Regions from separate parts of the Bradyrhizobium sp. SZCCHNS1050 genome, predicted to be linked through region 2. Evidence: predicted binding sites of a transcription regulator. Region 2 holds the regulator's gene; the other holds the start of a gene.

Region 1 (15,235 bases), on a different contig from region 2:
GAACGCGTAGTCGAGACCCATCAGGCCGCGGCGCACCAACGAGTAGTAGGTCTCGTTCAGCGTCTTCACGCCCGTGACCTTGTAGATCGCGCGCTGCTGCAGATGGTCCTGCAGGTTGCGTCCCACGCCCGGTCTGTCGAGGACGACATCGATGCCGAGCTCGCCGAGCCAGTCGGCCGGGCCGATGCCCGAGCGCTGCAGCACCTGCACCGAGCCGATCGAGCCGGCGCTGAGGATGACCTCGCCCCTGCTGCGCGCCTCGATGGTCTCGCCGTTCTGCCGGTAGCGCACGCCGACAGCGCGGCCGTTCTCGACGATCAGGCGATCCACCAGCACCTGCGTTTCCAGCCGCAGGTTCGGCCGGCTCAGCGCCGGCTTGAGAAAGCCCCGCGCGGAGGACCAGCGCCGGCCGCGCTTCTGGTTGACGTGGAAATAGCTGATGCCTTCGTTGTCGCCGGTATTGAAGTCGGGGATGCGGCGGAGGCCCATCTGCTCGGCGGCATCGCCGACCGCGTCGAGCACCGCCCAGGACAGCCGGGGCGCCTCGATGCGCCAGCCGCCGCCGGTGCCGTGATGCTCGCTCTCGCCGAGAAAATGATCCTCCAGCCGTTTGAACACCGGGAGCACGTCGGCATAGCTCCAACCGGCGAGACCGAGCTGGCGCCAATGGTCGTAGTCAGCGGCCTGGCCGCGCATCGAGATCATGGCGTTGATCGCCGAGCAGCCGCCGATCACCTTGCCGCGGGGGTAGGCCAGCGAGCGGCCGTTCAGCCCCGGCTCGGCCTCGGTGCGAAACATCCAGTCCGAGCGCGGATTGCCGATCGCGAAGAGGTAGCCGACCGGAATATGGAACCAGATCCAATTGTCATTGCCGCCGGCCTCGAGAATCAGGACGCGGCGCTTCGGATCGGCCGACAACCGGTTGGCGAGGATGCAGCCGGCGGTGCCGGCGCCCACCACGATATAGTCGTAATCCCCCTCGAGCTGTCTCGGCATCGGCATTCCCTTCCCATCGTTGCCAGCTTTTAGTCAGCTCAGACGGGACCGGACAAGCGCCACGTTCATGGCTGGTTGACCGAGCCATGAGACGGGCGCAGCCCTTATCTTGGGCGGTGCGGCTTTTGCATGCTAAACAGGCGCAAAGTCCCACCGGAGTTACGAGATTCCCCATGCCCATCGTCAACCGCGTCGCCGATCTGCAGCCCGATATCCAGGCCTGGAGGCGGGATATCCATTCGCATCCGGAGCTGCTCTACGACGTGCACCGGACGGCGGCCTTCGTCACCGAGCGGCTGCGCGAGTTCGGCTGCGATGAGGTCGTGACGGGCCTCGGCAAGACCGGCGTGGTCGGCGTCATCAAGGGCCGCAAGCCCGGCCACGGCGAGGTGAAGGTGCTCGGACTGCGCGCCGACATGGACGCGCTGCCGATCGAGGAGGCGACCGGGCTGCCCTATGCCTCGAAGACCCCGGGCATGATGCATGCCTGCGGCCACGACGGTCACACCGCGATGCTGCTCGGCGCCGCGCGCTATCTCGCCGAGACCCGCAACTTCGCCGGCGAGGTCGCGGTGATCTTCCAGCCCGCCGAGGAGGGCGGTGGCGGTGCGGACGCGATGATCAAGGACGGGCTGATCGACCGTTTCAAGATCGACCAGGTTTACGGAATGCACAACGGGCCCGGCCTGCCGGTCGGCGCGTTTGCCATTCGCCAGGGCCCGCTGATGGCATCGACCGATGCGGTCGACATCGCGATCGAGGGCCATGGCGGTCATGCCGCCAAGCCGCACAATTGCATCGACTCCCTGCTGGTCGGCGCCCAGCTTGTCACCGCGCTGCAGCAGATCGTGTCGCGCAGCGTCGACCCGCTGGAGGCCGCGGTGTTGTCGATCTGCGAGTTCCACGCCGGCAATGCCCGTAATGTGATTCCGCAGAGCGCGGTGCTGCGCGGCACCGTGCGGACGCTGACGCCGAAGGTACGTGAGCTGATGGAGAAGCGCGTGCGCGAGGTCGTGACCGGCGTCGCCCAGATGACCGGCGCCAAGATCGACCTGAACTATGCACGCGGCTATCCTGTCGTCATCAATCACGCCGAGCAGACCGAGATCGCGATCCGCGCCGCCAGGGAGGTCGCGGGCGACGCCAATGTGCACGAGATGCCGCCGATGATGGGCGGCGAGGACTTCGCCTACATGCTCGAGGCGCGCCCCGGCGCCTTCATCTTCGTCGGCAATGGCGACAGCGCCGGCCTGCATCACCCCGCCTACAACTTCAATGACGAGGCGATCGTCTACGGCACCTCGTTCTTCATCAAGGTGGTGGAGAATACGCTGGCGGCGTGAGGCTCGCGGCCGCGTGCAGCGGCACCGCCGCGATCAGGCACGAAAGTGGACTGGCAGGGCCCGTGCGATGAGCGCGGGCCTTTTGCTTTCCATATGCACGTCGAGCTTCATGAGCTACGCGAGAATGTGCGCTGCCGCGGAATGAGGTGCGACAATATGCCTGGCGGGTGACATCCGAGAGCGCAAGACGTCATCACGCGTGGTCACTGCCGGCCTGAGACGACCGCAGTGCGTCGCTCATTCGAGCAATCAACAGGTGTATCTGACAAACTACTCTATTGTTAAAGAACTAGCTTCATGTTAGTTTTTTTCTGGCTTCGACGACTGGCGAATTGGGACAGCCTGAGCGAAGTGCTTAGCACAGCTACATTGCTTCAGGTTCTGTGAGTTCAGGGCGCGAGATCACAGAGCTTGTACCGGGACGTTGCTATTTCCTTTCTGAACGATGGCGGTTCTCAACCGACTGGGAGTATAGGAATGGCTGATCGCGATCCGGCGGAAATGCGCAAGAAGGTCGATCTGGCGCTGAAATCCGTAGTCGACTCAGAGATCGCACGCGCGTCTCTGAAGATCGACATCATGGCAGAAGGCGTTCCATTCTCGCGTGGAGCGATCTTCAGCAAGACCAATCCATTCTCGCGCGGCATCGTCTTCAGCCGCCTTGCGGCGATGGAGCGTCCGGACGAGATGGAACGTGAAATCGCCAACGATCCCGCGGTGTTGGGGGCTCTTGCGGAGCGTCTCACGCAGGTACGGGCGGTGAAGGACCTCAAGGGTCAATTTAGCGTGCCGCAGGCGGGGGGCGCGCCGAAATCGGTCAGGTGAATGGATCGATCGTTCGGCTAAGACGGAGCGAAGCGGGCCTGCGATGTCGGATCTTTCCGACGTGACGTGTCGTGGGCCCGCCCGCGACTCGCTGGTGCGGATGACGGGCAATGGTCGCCGTCATCAGCGTGACCTTTCCTGATAGCTGCTCTTGATTCCGGCATCGGTTGCGGTCCTGTCTGACGGCGGGACAGCTTGCGGCCGGCTTCGTTGGCGTATTTCCGGAGGCATGCTCGATCATGAGTGACGCGTGGACCTGGCGACCGTCGAAATCTGCCTGGCATGAAAAATTCAACGACAGGATCCTGAGATGGCAGCCGGAGGATCGCCTCGGCCTCGACTGCGAGCCGCTCAAGGCGTCGCTCATCGAAGCCAACGCGCGTGAAGCGGACTGGCTTCGTCATCCCTGCATGAACTCCATCACCTATGAGGGGCATGACAAGAGCCCGCAGCGTGATCTGCAGGTGGCGATCTGGACGGCGGCGAATGCGCCGACCGCATCCACCTCGCTGACGACGCCGGAGCCGCTGACCTTGTGGTCGCCGGTCGGAGGCTACCGGATCGAGGCCGGCAGCTATGACCTGAACGAGCTCGCTGGGCTGCTCCCGATGAAGGAATGGCCCTACGACATATCGGTCGACGTGGGGTGCCACTCCCTCGGATTTCCGATTCCCGACACCTGGGCCGAGCACACCGATCTCTCGGCCGACGAGCAGGCCCGGATGACGCGCGAGGTGACGAACGCGCTCGAGATCCTCGTGACCGCCGCGAAGAAGTTTCCCGAGTGCGTGAATTGGGTGTCCGATGTGACGCGGGTCCTGATCCCCCTGCGCAGCAGCGAGCGATCCTATTTCCGCAGCGGGTCGCAAGCCGATGTGCCCGGGATGGTTTACGCCGACCTGTTCGGCGGCCTGATGCAGGTGATGGAGGCCATCGTCCACGAATCCGCGCATCTGCATCTGTTCATGGCGGAGGCGTCGGGACCCCTGGTGGATCCGCAGCACCAGGGGCGCTACGCATCGCCGTTGCGGCCGGAGCCGCGGCCCTTGCGCGGGATCCTGCTGGCCTTTCACGCCATCGCCTATATCTGCGCCTTCTATCGTGAGGCCGAGAAGCAAGGGTTCGGCGGATCAGCCGAGTATCAGGCCGAGCTTGCCAATATGCTGACCAAGCTCAAGGAGGCGCAGGTCGTACTGGACGGTGCCCGGCCGTTCCTGACCGAGGACGGCCGCATCTTCGTCGATCGCACCGCCGAGATTGCGTACCAATGAACGACGGTCCCCATCTTCACTTCGTGTTCAAGGTCGCGTCGCGCTGCAATCTGAACTGCTCCTATTGCTACGTCTACAACAAGGGCGACAGCACGTGGAGAGAGCGGCCCGCGATCATGGATGATGAGGTCGTCGAGATCGCGATCGACCGCATCCGCCGCCATTGCCAGGCAACGGGTCAGAGCTATCTGACGATCACCTTTCATGGCGGCGAGCCGTGCCTGGTCAAGCAGGAGCGGTTCAGCTCATGGTGCCGGAAGATCAAGGAGGGGCTGTCGGGCGTCGCGCGGGTGCAGCTCTGCATGCAGACCAACGGCACGCTGCTCGACGACGGCTGGGCCGAGATCATCAAGAGGTTCGACATCGATCTCGGGATCAGCATCGACGGAACCCCCGAGGTGCATGATGCCTTGCGCGTCGATCATGCCGGGCGTGGCTCCTATCGCGATGTCGAGCAGGGCCTTGCCGTGCTGCGCCGCGCCGGGATTCCGCTGCGCTTCCTGTCGGTGATCCAGCTCGGGGCGAGCGGTGCCGCGGTGCATCGCCATCTGACGAGCCTGGGCCCGGCCTCCATCGACTATCTGCTGCCGGATTTCACCCACGACACCATCGCGGCGGTTCGCGACCGGTATGGACCGACACCCTGTGCCGATTTCCTGATCCCGATCTTCGAGGATTGGTGGCGGGACGGCACGCTGGATCTCCGGATCAAGATCTTCTGGAACATCGCTTGGCTGGTCCAGGGCGGGGAGAGCCGCATCGACATGCTCGGCAACCAGCCGCTGACCTTCCTGTTCGTCAACACCGATGGCGAGATCGAAGGGCTGGATGTGCTGCGGGTCTGCTACGACGGCGCCGCGCGCACCGGCCTGAATGTGCGGACGTCCGACTTCATGGACGTCCGGCACGCCGGCGAATTCCATCGTGCGGCGGTGTTCGAGGGCATGCCGCTGCCCGACGGCTGTCGCGCGTGCCGCGAGCGCGACACGTGTGCCGGCGGCTATCTTCCGCATCGCTATGCATCGCGGACGGGCTTCAACAATCCGACGGTGTGGTGCGCCGATCTCCTGAAACTGTTCGATCACGTCCGCGAGCGGCTGGGAACGTCGGTGGAGGAAACCAAGCTGCGCCGGGCTCATCTCCTCGACACCGCCCTGCGGCGGGCGGTGGGGCTGCAGCAGGAATCTCCGGCCATCGGCTGAGGTCGGACCTCGATCGCCGACTTATGCGCGCTGTCGCGCGGGCCTGCTGCAAGGCGGCGTGGTCGAGAGTGGAACGTGGAAGGAGTGCGCACGATGACGATCACCCTGATGCCTGACGTTCTGCGCTGGAATGACTACGAGGCGGTGTGTGACGGCGTGCTTGCGACCTATGGCGACCGGCTCGCGCAGAAGCTGGGCGAAGCCCTCGGCGAGATCGGCCGCGACGACCCTGCGGGCGGGGACGAACTGCGCAGCCTGATGGATCGCGTGGCGGACGACGGCTTCATGCGGGTTCTCGATGCCCCCGAGACCTCGTTCCGTCTGCTGTCGGCGCCGGGCCGGTACGCCGAGGACAAGGGACGATTTCTGCGCGATTCATTCGTGGCTGAGGCCTTGCGCCAGGGACTCGAGATCACCGCCGATCGGGAGGTGTGGACCGCGCTCGGCGATCGCGGCTATCGGCGTGACGGCGCCTGCATCTGGCCGCAGATCGAGGGCATGCCCGTGACCGATTACGGCAGCCCGCATGCGGTCAAGGTGGATCTGTCCGGCCAGGACCGGCCGGTCCCGCCGCAGCGCCCGCCGTTCTCCGAGGACGAAATCGACCGGCTGCGTGATCTGCTGCGCCGGTCGCGGGCGGCGCTCGAACGGACCGAAGCGGGGCTTCCCCGCTTCGTCGCGCGCTTCAACATCGCGCTCATCCTGCAGAAGGATCCGGAGAGCCCGGGCAGCTTCTCGTCAGGATCGAACGGCTACTACATCGGCCGCACCTTCCTCGCCAACCCGCATCTTCCCGAGATCGACGAATCCCACATCGCCGATGCGCTCGTCCATGAGGGCATCCACGCGCTGCTCTACATGCAGGAGCAGGAACAGCCCTGGTTCCTCGATTCGACGGCGAAGGGCTCGCTGCCGCGCATCACCTCGCCCTGGAGCGGCAGCCGGCTGCCGTTTCCGTCCTTTCTACAGGCCTGTTTCGTCTGGTACGGCCTGCTGCACTTCTGGAGCCTGGCGATGCAGTCCGGCGCGTTCGAGCAGGGCGTCGCGATGAAGCGCATCCAGCTCTGCCTGCGCGGCTTCTGCAAGCAGCCGTTGCTCGACAGCATCGCGGAGTTTTCGTCGGTGGTCGACGCCGACGTGCAGAAGACGATCGAGGAGATGCAGAACGTCGTGGTCGGCGCCTTTGCCGATGTCCGCCGTGCGGGCTGATGCGACGACGTCAGCGGCGGTTGAGTGTGGAGGCTGCGGATGGCGAATGGAACGGCACTGCATCGGGATCGTCTGGCGCGTCCGGTCCCGAAGAGCTTTCGATGGGGAACTCAGCGGTCGGTGCCGCCGTCGCAGACGGTCGAGCGGGTGCGTCCGTTCCTGGGAGAAATGGGAATCACGCGCATTGCTGACGTCACGGGTCTCGACCGCGTCGGCATTCCCGTCACCATGGTCTGCCGGCCGAACTCGCGCTCGGTCTCGGTGTCGCAGGGCAAGGGGCTGACCCTGGATGCTGCGAAGGCGTCGGGCGTGATGGAATCGATCGAGCTGTTTCACGCCGAGACGATCACATTGCCGCTGAAGCTTGCGACCTATGCCGAGCTGATCAGCGACCATGAGGTGGTCGACGTGGCGGACTTGCCGCTGATCGCCGGCGGGCGTTTCCATCCCGATCTGCAGATGCTGTGGATCGAAGGGCGCGATCTCATGGCCGATGCCGACGTCTGGGTGCCGTTCGAGATGGTGAACCTGTCGACCTCGCGGCCGGAGATGCCGGCCGGCAGCTTCATCTCGTCGTCGAACGGGCTGGCGTCCGGCAACCAGCTGATCGAGGCGGTCCTGCACGGCATCTGCGAGGTCGTGGAGCGCGATGCGACCACGCTCTGGCACCTCCGCAGTCCGGACGAGCAGCAGAGCCGGCGCGTCGCGCTCGAGACGGTTCAGGACGAAGGCAACCGGCGGCTCCTGGAGATGTGCGAGCGCGCGGGCCTCGAGGTCGTGGCGTGGGACATCAGCTCCGATGTCGGGCTCGCCGCCTGCCAGTGCCTGATCTTCGATCGTGACGAGGAGCTGGGGCGGGATCTCTACGCGGCGTTGGGCATGGGCGCGCATCTGTCGCCAGAGATCGCCTTCCTGCGGGCGCTGACGGAAGCCGCGCAGAGCCGGCTGACGCTGATCGCGGGCGCGCGCGACGACGTGTTCCGCGAGGAATATGACGAGAAGGCGTTGGCCGCACAGTTTCTCGGCGAGCAGCGGGCGCTGCTGCGGAACAGCCCGCCGACGCGAAGCCTGCGCGAAACTCCGTCGCTGGCAGCGGAGACGTTCAACGATGATCTCGCCGTGGTTCTCGAACGGCTGCAATCCGCCGGTGTCCGGCAGGTGATCGCGGTCGATCTCACCAAGAGCAGGTTCGAGATCCCCGTGGTGAGGATCATCATTCCGGGGCTCGAAACCTTCGACAAGAATCCTGACTACAGCCCGGGGCGCAGAGCGCGGGCCTTCGCCGGCGATCAGATCTCGCGGCATCAGCCATCGGGGCATCCGCTATGACGTGCATCGTATTCACCGGGCCGACGCTGCATCCGCGCGACGCGGCGCTCGAATTGGAGGCCGAGTATCTCCCGCCGGTGCAGCAGGGCGACGTCTATCGTGCTGCGCTGGCGAAGCCTGCGGCGATCGGAATCATCGACGGCTATTTCGAGCAGGTGCCCTCGGTGTGGCACAAGGAGATCCTGTGGGCGATGGCCAACGGCATCCACGTGTTCGGCAGCGCCAGCATGGGCGCGCTGCGCGCGGCCGAGCTGCACGCGTTCGGCATGGAAGGCGTCGGCAAGGTGTTCGCGGCGTATCGCGACGGCGTGTTCGAGGCCGACGACGAGGTCGCCCTGATTCACGGACCGGCTGAGCTCGGCTTTCCCGCGCTGTCCGAGCCGCTGGTCAACATCCGCTTCACCCTGCAGAAGGCGGTCGACCATGGCGTGATCTCGGAGGCGTCCCGCCTGGTCCTGGAGGCGCTCGGCAAGGCAAGCTTCTATCCCGAGCGCAGCTACCCGGCGCTGCTGCAGGGCGCGCGGTCCGACGGCAGCCTAGCCGCGCAGGAGATCGACGCGCTGGAGGCGTGGCTGCCGGATCACCGCGTCGACCAGAAGCGCGAGGATGCGCTGGAGATGCTGCAGACGATGCGGCGCCGGTTTGCCGGAGACACGGTGCCCAAGGCGGTCGATTACGCCTTCGAGCACACCCAGCTATGGGACGGCCTGATGCAGGACGCGCAGCGTTCGGCGGCCGCAGCGCGCGAGACGGTGATGCCGGACGGAACGCCGCACCTGCTGGACGAGCTGCGCCTGCTGGCCGTGCGCGGCAGCGACCTGTCCGACAAGGCGATCGCGCGATTTCTCGCGGCATCGGAGGCGAAGCGCCGCGGCATCAGGGTCGACGCCCAGGCGCTGAGCGCGGAGATCATCCGGTTTCGGCAGAGCAGGGATTTGATGGACCCGGCCGAGCTCGAGGCATGGATCGCGCGCAACGGCCTGACCCGGTCGGAATTTCTGGAGCTGATGCTGGACGAGGCGCGCATTCGATCGTTCAGGAAGGGGCTCAACGGCTCGGCCCTGAATGCGCTGGCCGACTGGGCGCGGATCGACGGCCATTTCGAGGATCTGCTGGCGCGCGCGCGCGACAAATGCGACGTGCTGAAGCAGACGGAGCTCGACGGCGGTGGCAGTCCGGCGGACTATGGCCTCGGCGAGGACGAGCTGATGGCGAGATACCTGCCCGCGATGCAGGCCGGCGCACCCGACCGGGACGAGACGGACGTGGCGGTGTCGCTCGGCTTTCCCGACCGAGCAGCGCTGATCCAGGCCTTGCTGCGTGAGCACGTCTACACGTCGCGCAAATCCTGAGGCCCCGTTGTCGCGTGGGGGCGGCCCGGTCGAGGCCATGCCGGCCCGTCACGCCGCATGTGCGCGCCTGATCGCGGCCGCGGCAATCTTCAGGTCCTCGACGAAGCGCTCATATTCTCGCGCCTTGGCGTCGGCATCCGGCAGCCGCAGCAGGTAGGACGGGTGCACCGTCACCATCGCCTTGGGGCCGTCGGGCAGGTCGGCGACGTGACCGCGGTTCTTGGTGACCTGCGTGATCTTGCCGAACACCGCTTGCGCGGCGGTCGCGCCCATCGCCACCACCAGTGCCGGGCGCACGGCGGCAAGTTCGCGCTCGTACCATTGCCGGCAGGCCTTGATCTCCGGCGTGTTCGGCTTCTGGTGCAGCCGGATCTTGCCGCGCGGCACGAACTTGAAGTGCTTCACCGCATTGGTGACGTAGACCTTGGACCGGTCGATGCCGGCCTCTTCAAGCGCGCGGTCCAGCATCTGGCCGGCCGGGCCGACGAAGGGATGGCCGGCGAGGTCCTCCTTGTCGCCGGGCTGCTCGCCGACCAGCATCAGCGGCGCATGCGCGGGGCCTTCGCCGAACACGGTCTGCGTGGCGTCCTTCCACAGCGGGCAGGCGCGGCAGGAAGCGGCTTCTTCGCGCAAGGTCTCAAGATCGGTGGCCTCGACATCACGTGAGGTCTCAGCAGCGGGCGCGTGGGCTTTCGGCTTGCGGCTCATCGCGGTCTCCTCGACGCGTTTCTGCGGCTTGTGGGGTTCAGTGCCGGCTTCGGCGATCATCGATGACGTGCGCCTGGAGGCGGCCGCGATCAGCGGCTGGATCAGCTTGGCCTCGGGCAGGTTCTGCCAATATTTCTTCGGCATCTCCTTTTCCATCGCCTTCACTTTCAGCCGTGCCGGATTGAAAATGCTGGCATAGTAACGCAGCCAGACCTCTTCGAGCCGGTCCTCCGACGGCGCTTCAGCCTTGCTCACACCGGGCGTGAAGCTGACGCGGCTGCCGTCCCAATGCGCACAGAGTTCGGGCGTCAGGATCGACCACGGCATGTCGGCGAAGCGGCGGGCGAAAAATGGCGCGGCGCGCTCGACGATGTGGTGCTCGGGCTCGAACCAGGCGACGTAGCGCGCCTCGCGCTCGCGGCCGACCTCGCGGAAGCGGACGAAGGCATGCATCTTGTGGACGTCGCGGCGCACCGCCCGCGCCAGCGCGTTGGCCTGGGCGACATCAGGATCGGTCGCGATCTCCATGAGATCGTGGTTGGTCCGCAGACGCCACAGCAGCCGGTAGAGCAGGGCGAAGCGGTTGGGATCATTGTGCAGAATCGCGCTCTCGGCGAGCTCCATGAAGCTCGCCGGCACTGAGAACGCGCCCTTTGGCACCTCGGGAAGCTGCGTGTCGGCCTGATCGTCGAACAGGTCGGGCGCTGCGCCCTTGACGCGCCAGCTGACGTCGGCCGGCTTGACGTCGTTCATCGCCAGCGCCCGCGCCGCCTGACGCCAGCCGTCGAAATCAGTGTCGCTGTCGAGGGTTACGACGTGCATTTCACCTCTCTCGTCATTGCGAGCGAATCCGCCGCGTCATTCCGGGGTTCGATGCTTCGTATCGCCCCGGAATGACGGCTGTTTCCTGGCTTCGGTCTTCGCCACGACGTTCAATTAGAACCCAAATCCCAGCTGCTGCGGTTTGGGCCGCAGCCGGGCTCTGAGGCTGGCACCGTCGAGCAGGGACGGCTGTGGCCGGTGGTCGGAGAGAACGATGAACGGCAGGACCTTGTTCCGGATCACGTTGAGCCGGGCGAGATCCGCAAAGCGGATCGTGGTGGTGCGGCGGGTGGCGAGGATGCGCTGCACGGTGCGGGTGCCGAAGCCGGGCACGCGCAACAGCTCCTCGCGGCTCGCTTTGTTGATGTCGAGCGGGAAGCGGTCGCGATGGCGCAAGGCCCAGGCGAGCTTGGGGTCGATGTCGAGCGGCAGCATGCCTTCGTTCTCCTCGACGATCTCGTCGGCATCGAAGCCGTAGAACCGCATCAGCCAGTCGGCCTGGTACAGCCGGTGCTCGCGCACCAGAGGCGGTGCCTGCAGCGGCAGCGCGCGGCTGGCATCGGGGATCGGGCTGAAGGCGGAGTAATAGACGCGCTTGAGCTTGTAGGCGCCGTAGAGATTGGCCGAGGTCGACAGGATGACGCGGTCGTTGGCGTCGTCGGCGCCGACGATCATCTGCGTGCTCTGGCCGGCCGGCGCGAAGCGCGGCGGCCTGGCCCGGCGCACCGTCTTCTTCGCCTCCGCCGTCTCGTCGAGCTTGAGCCGGAGACGGCCCATGGTGCGGCGGATGGCGCGCTGGTCCTTTTCCGGCGCGAGCGTCGTCAGGCTCGCCTCCAGCGGCGTCTCGATGTTGATGCTGAGCCGGTCGGCATAGCGGCCGGCCTCGGCGATCAGCGCCTCGTCAGCCTCCGGAATCGTCTTCAGATGGATGTAGCCGCGGAAGCGATGCTCCTCGCGCAATTTGCGCGCGACGCTCACGACCTGCTCCATCGTGTAGTCGGGGCTGCGGATGATGCCCGACGACAGGAACAGTCCCTCGATGTAGTTGCGGCGATAGAAGTCGATGGTCAGCTTCACCACCTCGTCGACCGTGAAGCGCGCGCGGGCCACGTTGGAGGAGGCGCGGTTGACGCAATACAGGCAGTCGAAGTTGCAGGCATTGGTCAGCAGAATCTTGAGCAGCGAGATGCAGCGTCCGTCCGGCGCATAGGAATGGCAGATGCCCATGCCGGGCGAGGTCGAGCCGAGCCCCTTGCCGTCGCGGGAATCCCGCATCTCGGTACCGCTGGAGGCGCAGGACGCGTCGTACTTGGCGGCATCGGCCAGGATCTCCAGTTTGCGCAACAGCTCCATGGCTTTGAATCCCTTTGATTCCATTCGTTGAATCACACCCGGGTCAATCCCGATTGACTCTCTCGAAGGCGTTAGCTTTATATTAGAACGTATCATGAACAAAGAGGGTCGTCGCGGGTTCACTGCCTGATCACTGAAACAACGGCAGCGCCCGCACGATGGATTGAAGAGGAGCGGCGACGGATGACCGGCGCACGCATGGATACGCTCGCGCGTCTGCGCGGCCGCATTGCCCGTCTCGAGGCGGGAGATGGCGCACATGATTTGCGCCGGGTCGCGCTCGGCCATGACGAGGCCGACGCGACCTTGCAGGGCGGGCTCGCGACCGGCGCGCTGCACGAGGTGTTCGCCGAGACCGGCCGCCAGGCGGCAGCCGCGACCGGCTTCCTGTGCGGGCTTGCCGCGCGTGTCGCCGCGCACCGGCCCCTGATCTGGATCCGGCAGGATTTCGCCGAGCGCGAGATGGGCGCGCTGTCGATGAGCGGGCTCGCCGAGCTCGGCCTCGATCCGCGCCGCATCGTCATCGTGTGCGCGCCCGATCTCGACCACGCCTTGCGCACCGCCGCCGACGCGCTCGCCTGCGATGCGCTCGGCAGCGTGATGCTGGAGGTGTGGGGGGAGACGCAAAAGCTCGATCTCGTCGCCAGCCGCAAGCTGACCCTGGCGGCGCAGGAATCCGGCGTCACCGCGCTCATGTTGCGCATTGCGGCTGCGCCCGAGCCATCGACCGCGGAGACGCGCTGGATCGTGCGCACCGCGCCGTCACCGCTCGTTGCCCCGTGGATGGCGTGGGGCGCGCCGCGCCTCGATGTCGAGCTCATTCGCAACCGTCACGGCCAGACCGGACGATGGATCATGGAGTGGACCCCCGATGCATGCCGTTTCAACGAACCGGCGGCGGATCCTCAGCCTGTGGCTGCCGCGCCTGCCCATCGATCGCATCAAAAGACAGCGGGCACTCACAGGCGCTCCGCCTGAGAGCAAGCCGCAGGTCGTCGTCATCAAGGACGCCAATGCGCTCTTGATCCATTCGCTGGACGAAGCGGCGGCGTGCCACGGTGTGTCGCTCGACCAGCCCTTGGCGAATGCCCGCGCGGTCTGTCCCGACCTCGTCGCGCACGAAGCCGATTTGGCGGCTGATGCAAAGATGCTGGAGAGCATCGCCGACTGGTGCGACCGCTTCACGCCGCTGGTGGCGCTCGACCCGCCGCATGGGTTGTCGCTCGACATCACCGGCTGCGTGCATCTGTTCGGCGGCGAAGCCAGGCTGATGCAGTCGGTCTGCGACGCGCTGACCGCGCATGGCCTCATTGTGTCGGCGGCGATCGCCTCCAACGCCGTCTGTGCGCGTACGCTGAACCGCCAGGTGCATGGCCGCATCGTGCCCGACGGCGAGGAGGCGGCCGCGGTGGCGCCGCTGCCGGTGGCCGCCCTCGGCGGCAGCGAGGCCATTACGCTCGGCCTGCGCCGAGCCGGCCTCAAGACCATCGGCGACGTCGCCGCGCGCGGCCGCAACGAGATCACCGCGCGGTTCGGCGCCGCCTTCACCCGCGTGCTGGCGCAGGCGCTGGGCGAGGCCGATGCGCCGATCAGCCCGCGCAAGGTCCCGCCGGACTACATCGTCGACAAGCGTTTTGCCGAGCCGGTCGCGACCGACACGGTGATTGCGGCCAGCCTCTCCCGTCTGGCCGCGATGCTGGTGGCGGCGATGGCGCAGCAGGGCAAGGGCGCGCGGCGGCTGGAGGCCTGCTTCTTCCGCACCGATGGAATGGTGCGCGTGATCACGGTCGACACCGGCCAGCCGGTCACCGAGGCCGCAATCATCGACCGGCTGTTCCGCGAGCGGCTCGAGGCGCTGAACGATCCGCTCGATCCCGGCTTCGGCTTCGACATGATCCGGCTCGCTGCTGGCCGCAGCGAGATCGTGGTGCAGCAGCAGCGCGATCTCGATGCCCATGTCCACGACAATGACGAGCTGTCGGCACTGATCGACCGCATCGCCGCGCGCATCGGCGGCAAGCGCGTGGTCGTGCATCTGCCGGTCGATACCCATGTTCCGGAGCGCGTGGCGCTGCCGCTGCCGGCGCAGCAAAATCTCGCCGCCGCCACTGCTGCCGCCTGGCCGGAGCGCGCCGAGGGCGAGCCGCCGCTGCGACCTCTGCGGCTGTTCGCGCACCCCGAGGCGATCCAAGTCATTGCCGGCGTGCCGGACGGCCCGCCCGCGCGCTTCGTCTGGCGCCGTGCCGCGCATGCCGTGGTCCGCGCCGAGGGCCCGGAGCGCATCGCGATGGAATGGTGGCGGCCGGACGGGCAGGGCCTCACGCGCGATTATTTCCGCGTCGAGGACGAGCACGGCCTGCGCTTCTGGCTCTATCGCGACGGGTTGTATGACCGTGAGTTCGAGCAGCCTGAGGGCCCGCCGGTGCAGCCCGCCTGGTACATGCATGGCCTGTTCGCATGAGGGTCGGGATCGCACATCTCTCGCGGCGATCTCGCTGCTCACCCTCCCCTGGAGGGGGAGGGTCGGCTCGCATGCGCGCATGCGAGCCGGGGTGGGGTGACGGAGCATCCGCACCTGCGGTGCTCGTCGAAGCCAACTCACGCACGGCTGAGAAGAGCGGGCCCAATGACGACCGGTTGCTGGGCTCACCCCACCCCGCCGCGCGCTGTGCGCGCGTCGACCCTCCCCCTCCAGGGGAGGGTGGGCAGCTGCGCAAGCCGCTTGGTGAGGGGCTGTCTTTCGTATCGCATGGGCAACGCGCCGCCCCAGCCTTCGCAGCCGCGCCATGACTCCCATCCCCTATGCCGAGATCGGCGTCACCACC
Region 2 (15,235 bases):
GCGTGCGGCTTCGCCGCGGCGACCGTCAAGACCGCGCGCGTCGCGCATCCGGTGCTGGCGCGGCCGTTGTATTCGGTGGCGCTGTCCGGCTTCGTCGAGGCGCGCGACATCCGCGAGCGCAGCGACCGCATCGTGCTGCGGGTGACGTCGATGGAGAGCCCGCGCAACGCCGTCACCATCGCGCGTGTCAGGCTCGCGGTGCGCAAGGGCGCGGCGCCCGAGGTCGGCAGCTTCGTGCAGCTCAAGGCGCGGCTGCTGCCGCCGATGGCCCCGGTGCGGCCGGGATCCTACGACTTCGCGCGCGACATGTTCTTCCAGGGCATCGGCGCCTCCGGCTTCGTGATGGGCGCGATCACGACGGCGACGCCGCCGCAGGCCGCCGGCTTCGGCCTGGGCTATGCGGCGGCCATGCAGGGTCTGCGCGATGCGATCGACGCACGCATCCGCGGCCGCCTGTCGGGCGACGAGCGCGCCATCGCCACCGCGCTGCTGACCGGCCGGCGCGACGCCATCACGCCCGATGTCAACGACGCGATGTTCGTCTCCGGTCTCGGCCATGTGCTGTCGATCTCCGGCTATCACATGGCGGTCGTCGCCGGCGTCGTATTCTTCGCCGTGCGCGCGCTGCTGGCGCTGATCCCCGGCCTCACCATCAGCCATCCGATCAAGAAATGGGCGGCGGCCGCGGCGCTGGTCGCGGCGGCGTTCTATCTGTTGCTCTCAGGCGCGGAGGTCGCGACCCAAAGGTCGTTCTTCATGACGGCGGTCGTGCTGATCGCGGTCATGGTCGACCGCCGCGCCGTCACCTTCCGCACGCTCGCGGTCGCAGCGATGATCGTACTGGTGGCGGCCCCGGAAGCGCTCGTGCATCCGAGCTTCCAGATGTCGTTCGCGGCAACGCTCGGCCTGGTCGCGCTGGTGCAGTTCGGCCTGCCCAGACTGTTCGCGACGCCGGACAGCTCGACCACCCAGCGCATTGCGCTGTGGGGCGGCCGCGAGCTTGCGATGCTGTTGCTGGCCTCGCTGATCGCGGGGCTCGCGACCACGCCCTATGCCGCCTTCCATTTCCATCGCGTCACGCCGTATGGCGTGCTCGCCAATCTCGCAGCGATGCCGGTCGTCTCGGCGCTGGTGATGCCGGCCGGCCTGATGGGCCTCGTGGCGGCGCCGTTCGGGCTCGACGGTCCCTGGTGGACGCTGATGGGCCTCGGCATCGACTGGATGATCGCGGTGACGCGCTGGGTGGCGGCGCTGCCCGGCGCGGTCGGGCGCATCCCGGCCTTCGGCATCGGTCCACTGATCCTGGCCAGCCTCGGTGTCATCCTGATCGGCCTGCTGCGCACACCGCTGCGCTGGTCGGGCGCCGTGGGGCTCGTGGTGGCCACCGCGTGGGCCGCCGCGACGCCGCTGCCCGACGCGCTGATCGCCGGCGATGGGCGCGCGGTGGCGGTGCGCGGCCGTGACGGGCGTCTGCATGCGATGCGCATCGGCAAGGACGTGTTCGCCACCAAGGAGTGGCTCGCGGCCGACGCCGATGCCCGGCTGCCGGCGGATTCATCGCTCACCGATGGCGTCTCCTGCGACGAGGCGGGCTGCGTGGTCGCAATGGCCGACGGCCGATTCGCCGCCCTGACCCTGCGCGCCGAGGCGCTCGCCGATGATTGCGCCCGTGCCGCGCTCATCGTCACCGCGCGCGCCGCGCCGTCATCCTGCGCGGCGGCCGTCATCGATCGCGAGCGGTTGCGGCAGCAGGGCGCCTTGATGCTGGTGCGGCAGGGCAGGAGCTTCGCCGTCACGCCGGCGCGCGCCGGCGGCACTGACCGCCCATGGTGGCCGGCGCCCGCCGAGGCCGGCGAGTTCGACACGACGCTGACGCCGCGCGCGCCGGCCGTGCGGCCTCAGGACGCGACGCCGCCGGAGACGGAGCAGGGCGAAGAAGACTGAGTGCCGGGCAGCTCGAACGTGCCGAGATGATACTCGGTGTCGCCAGGTCCATGTTGCCAAGTCCATCGAACAGCGAGGGGCTTTCGGCCAGCGTGAACGCAGCGCGCGGATAGCGTTGCCAGATGGCGATGTCGTCAGCCGTGACTGTCAGCCATCCGAACACAAGCATATTGCAGCCGGGCTCGGTGATCCCGGCGGCCTTGTTCCAATCGATCTTGTTGACCACGGCGGCAGGCTCCCCCGGCACATCATGCCGGCCGAGGGATGTCGTTCCTATCCGATGCGATGCCGGGGCGTGAGGTTCGCCCGAGAGGACTTTGCGCTTGCAGAACCCAAATCTCCCACGGTCGAAAGCTCGCTCACGACCGAGAGAAATGCCGATGCGGAGACCCCTCAGGTGATGCTGATGCGGCGAATCGGTGTGGCCTGCGAAGGCGGCACGTCCTCGGCGATGTCCGGGCGTCGCTCCGCCGGCTGCTTGCTGACCGGCAATTGCAGCACGGTGACGCGCTGGCCCTCGCAGAGCTGGGTCACCAGCACGTGGCGGCCATCGGCGAATTCGATCGCGTCGTGATGGCGATCGGGAATGTGAGTCTCGATGCTGTTGAACTTTGCGACGCGCTCGCGGATCGTCCGGGTCCAGAGCCAGCGGCTGTCGTAGCGGACGTCCTCGGCGAAGGCCAACTCGGTGCCGGGCAGCATGCAGACTGCGACGGTCGGCTCGCTCTCCAGCGCGAAGCCGCGGGTGGCGGTGCCACGGAAGGTCATCGAGATCAACGTCTCGCCGACCTTGGCGGGACGGGACGCAACCGCATGGAGGCTGTAGTCACACATCGGATCGCTCCTCGTTGAGAGATAGCCGACCCACGCTCCCCCCGGACAGGCGCAGGCCTCTATCAGAGTGGACATCGATGGTGATGTTAGCGCGCGCTTCGCGGCAATTCTGCGCTGATCTGCATCGCGTGTGCCCGCGGCCGATCACAAGCGTTTGAGCATGCCGCGCTGCACATCATGAGGTGCATTCGCGCGTGACGTATTTTGCTGGGCAGCCTCCGATCGGCGGCGAAAGCGCGTGCGCCCGCCGCCCATCGACCGATCCCATTCGCGATCAGTACTTGCGGTACAGCCCGACCAGCTTGCCTTGGATCTTCACCCGGTTCGGCGGCAGGATGCGTACCTCGTAGGCGGTGTTGGCCGGCTCCAGCGCGATCGATGCGCCGCGGCGGCGGAAGCGCTTCAGCGTCGCTTCCTCATCGTCGATCAGCGCCACCACGATGTCGCCGGTGTCGGCGGTCTCGTTGCGCTGGATCAGCGCCATGTCGCCGTCGAGGATGCCGGCATCGACCATGGAGTCGCCGCGTACCTCGAGCGCGTAGTGATCGCCGTTACCGAGCATGTCGGCAGGCACGCTGATGGTGTGGCTGCGGGTCTGCAGCGCCTCGATCGGGGTACCGGCGGCGATGCGGCCCATCACCGGCACTGCGACGGGGCGCTCGCCATCGTCCAGCGCGGGAGTGCTGGTGCGCACCTTGCCGAGATTGCCCTCGATCACCGATGGGGTGAAGCCGCGGCGGTTGTTGGCGGCCTGTGACAGCTCGGGCAGCTTGATCACCTCGATCGCGCGGGCGCGATTGGGCAGCCGGCGGATGAAGCCGCGCTCCTCGAGCGCCGTGATCAGGCGATGAATGCCGGACTTCGAGCGCAGATCGAGCGCATCCTTCATCTCGTCGAAGGACGGCGGCACGCCGGCTTCCTTGAGCCGCTCGTTGATGAACCGCAGAAGTTCGTACTGTTTGCGCGTCAGCATCTCGACCTGGTCCCCGGTTTGTTGTCGTCCGAGTCCAGGAGCTGCGCCTCGCGCACAAACCGGCTGAGAGCGCCCTGGAGTCGGACCGTCATCGCGTCGCCCGCAACATACTAAAAACAAATCATGAACGGACACTATATGTTCGATGTGTGTTCCGCAATCCTAAAAATATGATGAACAGACCGGGCTTTACCGGGGAAGCGGCTCAGTTCGGCAGGCGCAGGATCTCGCACGGGCTGCCGGCAGGCGCCTTCGGAGCAAACGCCGGCCGGATCACCACCGCCTGCGAGAGCGCGAGATTCCCAAGCAGCGACGAATCCTGCTGGCTCACCGGGGTCGCAACCAGCGTGCCGTCGGCGCGCTCTTCGAGCCGCGCCCGCAGATAGTCCTCGCGCGAATCGTTCGGCCCGAGCTCGCGGCCGAGCAGGGCGGTCTCGCGCGGCATCACGGCCTCGTCGCGGCCGAGCAGCCGCCGAATCAGCGGCACCAGGAACAGGAGGGCGCAGACATAGGACGACACCGGATTGCCGGGCAGTCCGATCACCCTGACGTCGCCGAGCCGTCCGTGCATCATCGGCTTGCCCGGCCGCATCGCGATCTTCCAGAACGCCATCTCGACGCCCTCGGCTTCGAGCGCCTGCTTGACCAGGTCGTGATCGCCGACCGAGGCGCCGCCGGTCGTGATCAAGATGTCGGCCTTGGCCTCTCGGGCCCGGCGGATGCCGGCGATCGTCGCCTCCATCGTATCCGCGGCGATGCCGAGATCGATCGGGGTCCCGCCCTCGTTGCGCACCAGCGCCCGCAAGGCGTAGCCGTTGGAATAGACGATCTGGCCCGGGCCGGGCGTCGAGCCCGGCATCACCAGCTCGTCGCCGGTGGCGAGCAGCGCCACCTTCGGCCGGCGCCGCACCGGCAGCGCCGGATGATTCATGCTGGCCGCCAGCGACAGGTCGCGGTCGCTGAGCCGGCGCCCGGACTTCAGCAGCACCATGCCCTGGTGAAAGTCGACGCCCGCCGGCCGGATATGCCGGCCCTTGATCGCGGCCTCGGTGATCACGACGTGGCCATCTTCGGCGATTGTGTCCTCCTGGATCACCACCGCGTCCGCGCCCTCCGGAACAACGCCACCGGTGAAGATCCGCGCCGCCTCGCCGGGTCCAACCACGCGATCGAACGGCCGCCCTGCCGCAACCTCGCCGATGATCTTCAGCCGCGCCTTGGCCTGGGCGGCGTCCGCCGCGCGCACGGCATAGCCGTCCATTGCCGACATCGCCTCGGGCGGCTGCGTCCGCAGCGCCGCGATGTCCCGCGCCAGGATGCGGTGAAACGCTTCGTCCAGCCCGACCTGCTCCTCGGCCAGCGGTTCGGCGCCGGCGAGCACGGCGGACAACGCATCAGACACCGGCATCAGGGCCATGAGAGTTCCTTCGGACGGAGACGGCAGATCGAATGAATCGCCTTCTAACCGAACGCGCACGGCGCGGCCAAGGGCCTAGGCCGCTCCCTGCGTTCTGACCGTCTGCTGTGGGCCGTTTCCGGGCCGCTGCCTCACGATCGCGCGAGAAAGTCCGCAATCAACCGCATGACCTCCTGCGGACGTTCCAGGCTCGGCAGGTGCGCCGTTCCGGCCAGCTCATGTCCTGACCCGTTCGGCATTGTTGCGGCGAGCAGCCTGCTTCGCTGCTGGATGTGAGGAAAGTCCAAGTCCCCCCGGATGACGAGCGATGGCGCGACGATCTCCGCGAGGCGTGGGAAGGCTGGTGCCACATCGAGAGTCGCGCCGGTTGGCGGCGCGCGGAGTGCGGCGGCGTTCTTCTTCAGGAACGTCTCGCGCGGCTCGCCGGAGATGCGTCCCTCGCGCTGCAAGGGACCGTCGACCCACAGATGCGCCTTGATAGCGCTGACCCGATCCCAATCCTGTGCGGCCTCGGCAGCGGCCAACGACGCCGTTAGCGCCTTGATCTCCGGTGGATAGACCGGCTCCGGCGCGCCGCTGATCGAAGGTGCGATCAGCACCAGCGATGCCATACGTGACGGATGGCGAAGCGCGAAGTCGAGCGCGATGCGGCCTCCTTGCGAGCAGGCAATCAGCGTCGCCGGCCGCGCCGGCGCGAGCGCGTCGACGACGGCGAGCAGGTCCTCGACCGGAGAATGAGCTTCCTCATAGGCGACCGTCTCACCAAATCCGCGCCGGTCATAGGCGATCGTCATATGCGTTGCCGCGACGCCCTCGATCTGCACGCGCCACATGGACGAGCATTGGACCGTGGACCAGCCGATCTACGATCCCAGCACGATCGACTGCCCGGTTCTCGTGCTCGCGACGGAATGGGATGTGGATGTCCGCTTCGGGATGGCGCACGACCTGTTCGTTCGCCTCGTGAGCGCGCCATACAAGCGCCTGGTCGAGATCGGGCAGGGCACGCACATGATCCTGATGGAGCGGAATCGACGGCAGGCGTTCGACGTGGTGATCGGATTTCTCAACGAGCGCGTCGTGCCGGCGCGTTGATCGTCGCGCGGACGACCTGCACCGCGTCAGAGCGGATGCCGAATCCAGACATTCGGCTCGACATAGGCGGCACGGTCGTGCTCGACCGACGCGAGCACGGGCACGAGAGCACCGGGGACCTCGATCTCGCCCGAGCTGTCGAAGGTCACGCCGGTCCATTGCGACCAATCGGCGAGCGTGCCGACGATGGTCATCGAGCACGGCGCGATCTTGACGATCTCGCCGCCGATGCCGATGCGCTTAGGCGCCGGCTCGTCTGCGGCCAGCGGATGTGGCGGGAGACGGGCCGGATGGCGCCGTTGCCGGCGGTCGCATTTAGGATTCGCTTTTTCGGAAAAAGCTGCTATGCTGATTTGGTCCCGTGCTCGACAGGAGGGGCGCTTCGCGATCGTCACGGACGTGGAGCGCGGGATGCGGTGGCCGCGACGTGTCGCAGCGTGCCCTGATGGCGCGCGGACGAACGGCATGGCGCGGACGTGAAGTCGCGTGGTCCTGGCATCCCGAAGCTGATGCCAAGCCGAAGGGTGCTGATGATCCCGTCGGCGACGGTGGCCAACAAGCCGGGCACCGGGGAGATCGCGTATAAGCGTGAAGACCATCGCGCAGGGAATGCCGGATGTCGGCTGGACCTGTGGTGACTGCCGCCTGCTTTTTTTCTGCAGGCGGGCCATGGGTTGCGGCCTGCAGCCCGGCATTCCCTGCGCCCTCCGATTGGAGGAGGGTGAAATGAGAGCAGCAAAGCTCGGGCACATCGTGTCGCGAGAACAATTTTGCACGAGTGGGCACCGTCATTGCGAGCGCAGCCTTTCAGAACGTCACGCCGCTGGCCATGACGCACCCTTGCGCGACGCGATCAGATCCCGAGCGCCTCCAGCGCCGCGGCGATGTCGGCCGTCGAGCGCACCAGCACCGCCTGCAGCCCGCTCGTTCGCGCGCCGTCGATGTTTTCAGCGAGATCGTCGAAGAAAACGATCCGCTCGGCCGGCGCGCCGATCGCCCGCACCACGTGATCATACGCCTCGGCATCCGGCTTTCGCAGGCCGATCGACGACGACAGGAAGATCTCGCGAAAGTGACCAAGCAGGTCGGCATAGCGCGGCGAGAAGTGATCGATGTGCGGCTGGTTGGTGTTGGAGAAGGCATAGAGCGGCAGTCTCGAAGCCGCGCGTGCGAGCAGCGGGGCGATGCCCGGCATCGGGCCGACGAAGATCGCGTTCCAGCCGTCGAGAAACTGCGCGTCGGTGATGTCGATGCCGAGTTGCCGGCGCAGGTTGGCGAAGAACGCGGCATCGGAGACGGTGCCGCGCTCGTGCCCGTGATAGATCTCGTCGCGCACGAAGCGCGCGGCGATGCGCTCCGGCGGACAGCCGGCATGCGCTGCCCAGCGCGAGACCACCTGGACGAAATCGATGTCGATGACGACGCGGCCGAGGTCGAACAGCAGCGCGTCGGCGACGCCGGGGCGGAGAGCGGAGGCGGGCATGGGGCGGGTCGACGATGCCTTGCGTGGGACGGAAGCGGCGCCTCCTCAATACCGGTAGGGCTCGATGTCGACCAGCGGAAACGCGCTGACCACGCTCGGCAGGTTGGTGGCGGCCGCCGGATGCAGATAGGACGCGTTCAGCTCCGCGAACGAGGTGACGCCGAGCAGGCCGAGCGTGCGGATCACCTCGTCCTCCAGCAGCTCGAGCATGCGCAGGATGCCGTCCTCGCCGGCCGCGGCGAGCGCCCAGCATTGCAGCCGGCCGATGCCGACGAGGTCGGCGCCGGAGGCGATCGCCTTGACGATGTCGGTGCCGCGGCAGAAGCCGCCGTCGACCATGATCTTTGCCCGGCTCTTCACGGCGGCGACGATCTCCGGCAGCACATGCATGGCTCCGCGGCCATGGTCGAGCTGGCGGCCGCCATGGTTGGAGACGTAGATCCAGTCGACGCCGTGATCGACCGCAATCTGCGCGTCCTCGGCGGTCGCGATGCCCTTGATGATCAGCGGCAGCTTGAACTTGTCCTTGATCAGCTTGACGGTGTGCCAGCTCAGCGCCTTCTGGTGGTCGCCGCCGGTCGCGCGCAGCCGGCTTTCGCGGACGTAGCGCTTGGCGATGTCGCGCTCACGCCGGCTGTAATGGGCGGTGTCGACGGTCAGGCAGAACGCGGTGTAGCTGTTGGCGACCGCCCGGCTCACATAGTCCTCGACGAAGGCGTCGTCGCCGCGGACATAGAGCTGGAAGATTCGCAGCGCGTCGGGCGCGGCCTCGGCGGTCTTCTCCAGCCCGGGTTCCGACACCGAGCTCAGCATGTGCACGGCTCCGAATCGGCCCGCCCCGCGGGCCACGCTGGCCGCCCCTGCCGGATCGAAGATTTCGAGCGCACCGACCGGGGCCATGACCACCGGCAGGCGCAGCTTGCGTCCGAAAGTTTCAACCGAGGCATCGACCCTGGACACGTCGCGCAGCACGCGCGGACGGAACGCGATCTCGTCGAGCGCCATCCGGTTCCGGCGCAGCGTGGTCTCGGTTTCGGCCCCGCCGATGATGTAGTCCCAGGCGTTCTGGTTGAGCTGGGCGCGCGCCTTGCGGATGAGCTCGTGCAGGTTCTGGAACTTCTCGTCGCTCGAGCCGAGTTCGACGTTCCGCCACCCGGCCTCGATCGGGGTCCGTTGGTTCATGTTTGCCTCCCAGCGACTGTCATGCTTGCGGTTTTGCTGCGGAGCATTGCCCATCGAGCGGGCCGGGAGCAAGCCATTCCGAACTCGAGCTTCCCGGGCGCGCGCGGGGAGCGGCGCCCCGCAGGCCCAGGCCATCAAATCGCGGCGTGGTACACGGCTCGTCGAATTGTGATCATGGGTGTCCGTGAAAGCCGGGGTATGTTCAGCCGGGCCCGGCGCCGGCGCAGCCTTGAGCTTGATTTCAGCCTGTGAACGTCCATTTCGGATGCGAGCGCCGGCGGTCGGGCCCCGGTACGGCGGCGCAATATCGGCCTTGAAGAAACCGGAAATGTGGTGTGTGTTCGCAACACAAATCGCGCCGGCGATGCGTGCGGACCATTTGATCGGCCGGCCATCCAACAAACGCTCGGGAAGCAAACAATGCGAAAAAACTGGCTGTTCTTGGCGGGCACGATGACCGGCGTCGGGCTGACCCTGATGGTCACGGGTCCCGACGGCGCGCAACTCGTTGCGAAGGCCAAGGCCGCGGCCGGCATGGCCGACACCTATTCGCAGCTCAATCTGTTCGGCGCGGTGTTCGAGCGTGTTCGCGCCGACTATGTCGAGAAGCCGAGCGATCCCGCGCTGATCGAAGGCGCCATCAACGGCATGGTGTCCTCGCTCGATCCGCATTCGCGCTACATGAACGACAAGTCCTGGCGCGACATGCAGGAGACCACGTCCGGCGAGTTCGGCGGACTCGGTCTCGAGGTCACCATGGAGGAGGGCTTGGTCAAGGTCGTCGCGCCGATCGATGACACGCCCGCGTCCAAGGCCGGCGTTCTCTCGGGCGATCTCATTGCCAAGATCGACGGCGAGGCGGTGCAGGGACTGACGCTCGAGCAGGCCGTCGCCAAGATGAAGGGCGGCGTCAACACCAAGACCAAGCTCACCATCATGCGCAAGGGCAAGGACGCACCGCTCGACGTTACGCTGACGCGCGAGATCATCAAGGTGCGCCCGGTGCGCTATCACACCGAAGGCGGCGACATCGGTTATATCCGCATCACATCCTTCAACGAGCAGACCACCGAGAGTCTGCGCAAGGCGGTCGCCAGCATCTCCAAGGAGATCCCGCAGGAGAAGCTCGCCGGCTACGTGGTCGACCTGCGCAACAATCCGGGCGGGCTGCTCGATCAGGCCGTGTCGGTCTCCAGCACGTTCCTGCCGCGGGGCGAGGTGGTCTCCACCCGCGGCCGCAATCCGGAGGAGACGCAGCGCTTCACCGCGCGCGGCGGCGACCTCACCAAGGGCAAGCCGCTCGTGGTGCTGATCAATGGCGGCTCGGCCTCGGCGTCGGAGATCGTGGCCGGCGCGCTGCACGATCACAAGCGTGCGACCCTGGTCGGCACGCGCTCGTTCGGCAAGGGCTCGGTGCAGACCATCATTCCGCTCGGCGCTGGCAACGGCGCGCTGGCGCTGACCACGGCGCGCTACTACACGCCGTCGGGCCGCTCGATCCAGGCGCAGGGCATCGCGCCGGACATCGAGGTGAAGCAGGACGTGCCGGACGAACTGAAGGATCGCGGCGACCTCAAGGGCGAGGCCGGCATGCGCGGCCATCTCTCCGCTGCCGACGGCACCGAGCAGACCGGCTCGCAGTCCTACGTTCCGCCGGACGAGAAGGACGACAAGGCGCTGCACGCCGCATTCAACGTGCTGCGGGGCGTCACGGTGAACGCTGACGTCCGCGCCAAGGCGGCGGTGCCGAACTGATCTGCGAAGCGGGCGGGTGCGCGGCTTGCGATGCTCACACCCGACGGGGCGGCCCTGAGGCCGTCCCGCCGTGGTTTTCGACCAGCGTGTACAGGCGAACACGGAGTATGTCCGTCTGTGTCCCGTAGATCATGGCGGCGCCGTGGACTTCAAGGCACGACCAGTCGGCAGGGTTTGAATCTGGCTTGCGGAAAAGCCTCAAATTGCAACGGTATTTATCGGTTCGGAACCGGCTCAGGCGGCGTCCGAGCGCGAACGGCGGCCGGATGAGGGATTGGCGCGCTGCGCAGCGAACAATTGCCGCACGTCGGCTGCGGGCTTCGGAGGGCTGAACAGATAGCCCTGCATCTCCGAGCAGCCGAGCCGCTTCAGCACCTGCCGCTGCGCCTCGGTCTCGACGCCCTCGGCGGTCGTCGACATCTTGCGGATGGCGGCGATGTTGACCACGGCCTGGACGATCGCCGCGGAACCCTCGCTCTCGGTGATGTCCTTGACGAAACAGCGGTCGATCTTGATCTTGTCGAACGGAATGCGCTGGAGATAGCTGAGGCTCGAATAGCCGGTGCCGAAATCGTCGAGCGCGATGCGGACGCCGAGCGCGCGCAACTGGTGCAGGGTGTCGAGCGCGTCGTCGTCGCGGATCAGCACCGCTTCGGTGATCTCGAGCTCCAGCCGATGCGGCGGCAGGCCGGAGGTCGCAAGTGCATTGGCGACCTTGAGCGCCAGGGTGCCGCTCTTGAACTGCACCGGCGAGACGTTGACGGCGAGCCGGATGTCGTCCGGCCAGCTCACCGCCTCGGTGCAGGCGACCTGGAGGACGCGTTCGCCGAGCAGGTTGATGAGGCCGGTGTCCTCGGCGATCGGAATGAACTCGGCCGGCGAGACGGCGCCGCGGGTCGGATGCCTCCAGCGCACCAGCGCCTCGCAACCGACGATGCGGTCGTCCTGCAGGCTCAGACAAGGCTGGTAGTAGACCTCGAGTCGATCGTCGGCCATGGCCTGGCGCAGGTCGACCTCGAGCTGGTGGCGCGCCTTGATCTGGGCGTCCATCTCGGGCTCGAAGAAGCGCCAGGTGCGGCGTCCCGCGGCCTTGGCGGCGTACATCGCCAGATCGGCGTTCTTCATGATCTGGTCGAGATCGGTGCCGTGCTCGGGGATCAACGCCACGCCGATCGAGGCGTCGGCGGTGAGCTGATGGCCGAGGCAGTCACGCGGAGCGCGGATCGCGCCGAGAATATCCTCGATCAGCTGTTCGACATCCTCCCGGTTGCGGATCGCCGTCTGGACCACGGCGAACTCGTCGCCGCCAAGGCGGGCGACGAACCCCGCGGTGCCGACACAGGCGCTCAGGCTCGCCGCGACGGATTTCAACAGCTCGTCGCCGATGAGGTGGCCGAGCGAATCGTTGACGCCTTTGAACTCGTCGATGTCGATGTAGTGCAGCGCGAGGCGCCGGCCTTGGGGGACGCCGATCAGCTCCTCCTTGAGGCGTTCGTGGAACAGGGTGCGGTTCGGCAGATCCGTCAGGGCGTCGTAGTGCGCCAGATGCGTGATCTGCTCCTCGGACCGTTTGCGCTCGGTAATGTCCTCGTGGGTGGCGAGCCAGCCGCCGCCCGCGATCGGCTCGTTGACGATCTGGATCCAGCGACCGTCCGTGGTCTCGATGATCTGCGAGGTCTTGCGGCCGATGTCGCGCAGCACCGCATCGGCATATTCGACGTCGTCGCCCGCCAGCGAGCCGGTGGCCTTGCGGTGCGCGATCAGCGCGCGAAACGTGCAGCCTGGTTTCACGACGTCGGCAGACAGGCCGTACATGTCGACGTAGCGCTGGTTGCTGATGACCAGGCGCTCCGATGCATCGAACAGCAAGAGGCCCTGGGTCATGTTGTTGACGGCCTTGTCGAGCCGTTCCTTCTCCAGCGTCAAGCGGCGGCTGGAGGCGTCGTGGTCGCTGATCAGCCGGCGCACCACGACGTAAAGCATGCCGGCGATCAGCAGCACCGACGTCACGCCGACGGCGATCAGGAAGCGCATCTGCTCGCGCCAGTCGGCGAGCGCCGCCGAGACCGTCGTCGTCGCAGTCACGATCAAGGGATAGCTCGTCAGCCGGTGCGATGCGCCGATGCGGTGCTCGCCGTCGACGGGGCTGCTGAAAATGCCCGTGGTGTTGCCATCGCCGGCCAGGATCTGGCGGAAGATCGGCGCGTTCTTGTAGTTCTGGTTCTGCATGCCCTCATGGCGTGGATGGCGGGCCAGAAGGGTTCCGTCGCGATGCATCATCGAGATCGCCGCGTCGGGACCGAGCGCGACCGAGGCGAAGAACCGCTCGACATTGATGGGTTCGAGACTGCGGCTGATGATGCCCAGGAACTCGCCGTTGGGACTGGTCAGTTTCAGGGCAATGACTGCGACATATGTGCCGGTGATCCGGCCCACCACCGGTTCGATCAGCAGTTGCGGCGCGGTCGGATCGGATTTCAGCCGCTTGAAGAAGGTGCGATCGGCAATGTTGACGGGCGGCACCGGCCAGGCCGCTCCGGAGTTGATCAGGTTGCCGTCGGAGTCGAAGATGTTCAAACCGCCGACATAGGTCACCGCGCTCAGCTTGTCCTTCAGCATGGCATTGACGGCGGCGCTTCCCATCTGCTCCTTGAAGCGGGCGCCGCTGTCGATGTGGTTCTGTCGGACGTAGTTGGCGAGATCGCGCTGGATCGCGCCGAGATCCTCCATCTGCTGATCGAAATGGCGCGCCAGCAGGAGGACGGTGTTCTCCAGCTCGCGCGTCGCGCTGTTCAGCGCGCGTTCCCGGAAACTGTCGGCCATGATGGTCGTACCGATCGCGATGGCTGCAATCAGCACGAGGCCTCCGCCGACCAGCCAGCGGATCGGTCCACCGCGGTCGGTCGAAGCTCTGAGGGCATTCCCTGGACTGGTGGTATCGGTCGTCATCGGTCCTGAATACGCTTGCGATCGGCGCTTCGGGATGGACCGCTACGATGTCCCTCCCACAACCATTGCTATCGGTCCGCGATGGAAGTGAGGTTAGGAAGTTGAGTTAGCGAACAATTAATTCGAAGTTGTATTTGGCTTGGTAATCTCTTCAGGCGCGATAGTGCCCGGACTTGCCGCCGATCTTTTCGGTCAAGCGGATACCTTCGATGCGTACGCCGCGCTCGGCCGCCTTGATCATGTCGTAAATGGTCAGGCAGGCGACGGACACGGCCGTCAGGGCTTCCATCTCCACGCCGGTCGGCCCGGTCACCTTGACGGTGGCGCTGACGAGGCAGCCGGGTAGCGCGGCATCGGGCGTGATGTCGACGGAGACCTTGGACAGCGCCAGCGGGTGGCACAGAGGAATCAGCTCGGAGGTCCGCTTGGCGGCCATGATGCCTGCGATGCGGGCAGTTCCGAGCACGTCACCTTTTTTGGCGTTGCCGGACAGGATGAGCTCGAGCGTCGCCGGGCTCATGACGACGCGGCCCTCGGCGGTCGCGGTTCGCTCGGTCGCGGCCTTGTCCGACACGTCGACCATGCGGGCTTCGCCGCGGGCGTCGATGTGGGTGAGGGCGGGAGCGTCGGGCGACTTGTCGGACATGGTCACTCAGCCGCGCTGGCGGAGGCGGCATTGCGCGCAAGCAGCTCGCGCGTCGCCGCCGTGACGTCCGCCTGCCGCATCAGGCTCTCGCCGACCAGGAAGGTCTGGATGCCGACGCGCGCCAGGCGCGCGAGATCGGCCGAAGTGAAGATGCCGCTCTCGCCGACCAGAAGACGCTCGACCGGGACCAGCGGCGCCAGCGCTTCGGAGGTCGCCAGCGTGGTCTCGAAGGTTCGCAGGTTGCGGTTGTTGATGCCGATCATCGGCGAGCGCAGCTTCAGCGCGCGATCGAGCTCGGCGCGATCATGGATTTCGATCAGGACATCCATGCCGTGGGCGAGCGCGGCAGCCTCGATGTCCGCAGCGGCGGCATCGTCCAGCGCGGCCATGATGATGAGGATACAGTCGGCGCCGTGAGCACGCGCCTCGATCACCTGGTAGGTGTCGAACATGAAGTCCTTGCGCAGCACGGGCAGGGCGGTTGCGGCCCGCGCGGCGACCATGAAGTCGAGATGGCCCTGGAACGACGGCGTGTCTGTCAGCACCGACAGGCAGGCCGCGCCGCCGGCCTCGTAGGCCTTGGCAAGCACCGGCGGATCGAAATCGGCGCGGATCAGTCCCTTGGACGGCGAGGCCTTCTTCACCTCGGCGATCAAGGCGTAGTCGCCGTTCGCATGCTTGGCTCGGATCGAGGCAACGAAGCCGCGCGGCGGCGAAGCGTCACGCGCGCGGGCCTCGAGCTCCGGCAACGGGCATGCCCGCTTGGCTGCCGCGATCTCCCCGCGCTTATACGCTTCGATCTTGGTCAGGATGTCCGACATGGCACGCTCCGGTGGATCAGCTGTTGGAGACCTCGATCAGCTGCTTCAGCCGCGCCGCTGCGGCGCCGCTGTCGAGCGAATCCCGGCCGATTGCGACGCCTTCCTTCAGCGTCTTGGCGCGGCCGGAAACGACCAG

The links. The regulator LexA, encoded in region 2, represses DNA repair genes until DNA is damaged. The targets are predictions, from matches to a motif close to TGTTCNNNNTGTGTTCNG.
Region 1: a site for LexA is predicted at 12,494-12,511, ahead of QX094_RS24355 (putative DNA modification/repair radical SAM protein). Genes of this name have one in related genera too.

What each region holds. Positions count from the first base shown of each region.
Region 1 is NZ_JAUETR010000001.1:5,385,487-5,400,721, forward strand. It holds gene QX094_RS24310 (GMC family oxidoreductase) at 1-996, opposite strand, end outside; gene QX094_RS24315 (M20 aminoacylase family protein) at 1,170-2,339, shown strand; gene QX094_RS24320 (hypothetical protein) at 2,817-3,164, shown strand; gene QX094_RS24325 (aKG-HExxH-type peptide beta-hydroxylase) at 3,404-4,435, shown strand; gene QX094_RS24330 (radical SAM protein) at 4,432-5,637, shown strand; gene QX094_RS24335 (aKG-HExxH-type peptide beta-hydroxylase) at 5,731-6,846, shown strand; gene QX094_RS24340 (YcaO-like family protein) at 6,886-8,175, shown strand; gene QX094_RS24345 (TfuA-like protein) at 8,172-9,527, shown strand; gene QX094_RS24350 (UdgX family uracil-DNA binding protein) at 9,576-11,057, opposite strand; gene QX094_RS24355 (putative DNA modification/repair radical SAM protein) at 11,172-12,410, opposite strand; gene QX094_RS24360 (DNA repair protein) at 12,594-13,388, shown strand; gene QX094_RS24365 (DNA polymerase Y family protein) at 13,282-14,871, shown strand; partial or broken gene QX094_RS24370 (error-prone DNA polymerase) at 15,197-15,235, shown strand, end outside.
Region 2 is NZ_JAUETR010000002.1:131,708-146,942, forward strand. It holds gene QX094_RS24980 (ComEC/Rec2 family competence protein) at 1-1,944, shown strand, start outside; gene QX094_RS24985 (hypothetical protein) at 2,338-2,778, opposite strand; gene lexA (transcriptional repressor LexA) at 3,053-3,751, opposite strand; gene glp (gephyrin-like molybdotransferase Glp) at 3,957-5,168, opposite strand; gene QX094_RS25000 (alpha/beta hydrolase) at 5,300-6,001, opposite strand; gene QX094_RS25005 (hypothetical protein) at 6,000-6,263, shown strand; gene QX094_RS25010 (hypothetical protein) at 6,290-6,658, opposite strand; gene QX094_RS25015 (HAD family phosphatase) at 7,117-7,746, opposite strand; gene QX094_RS25020 (alpha-hydroxy acid oxidase) at 7,792-8,928, opposite strand; gene QX094_RS25025 (S41 family peptidase) at 9,349-10,683, shown strand; gene QX094_RS25030 (EAL domain-containing protein) at 10,918-13,632, opposite strand; gene moaC (cyclic pyranopterin monophosphate synthase MoaC) at 13,784-14,278, opposite strand; gene trpC (indole-3-glycerol phosphate synthase TrpC) at 14,281-15,099, opposite strand; gene trpD (anthranilate phosphoribosyltransferase) at 15,116-15,235, opposite strand, start outside.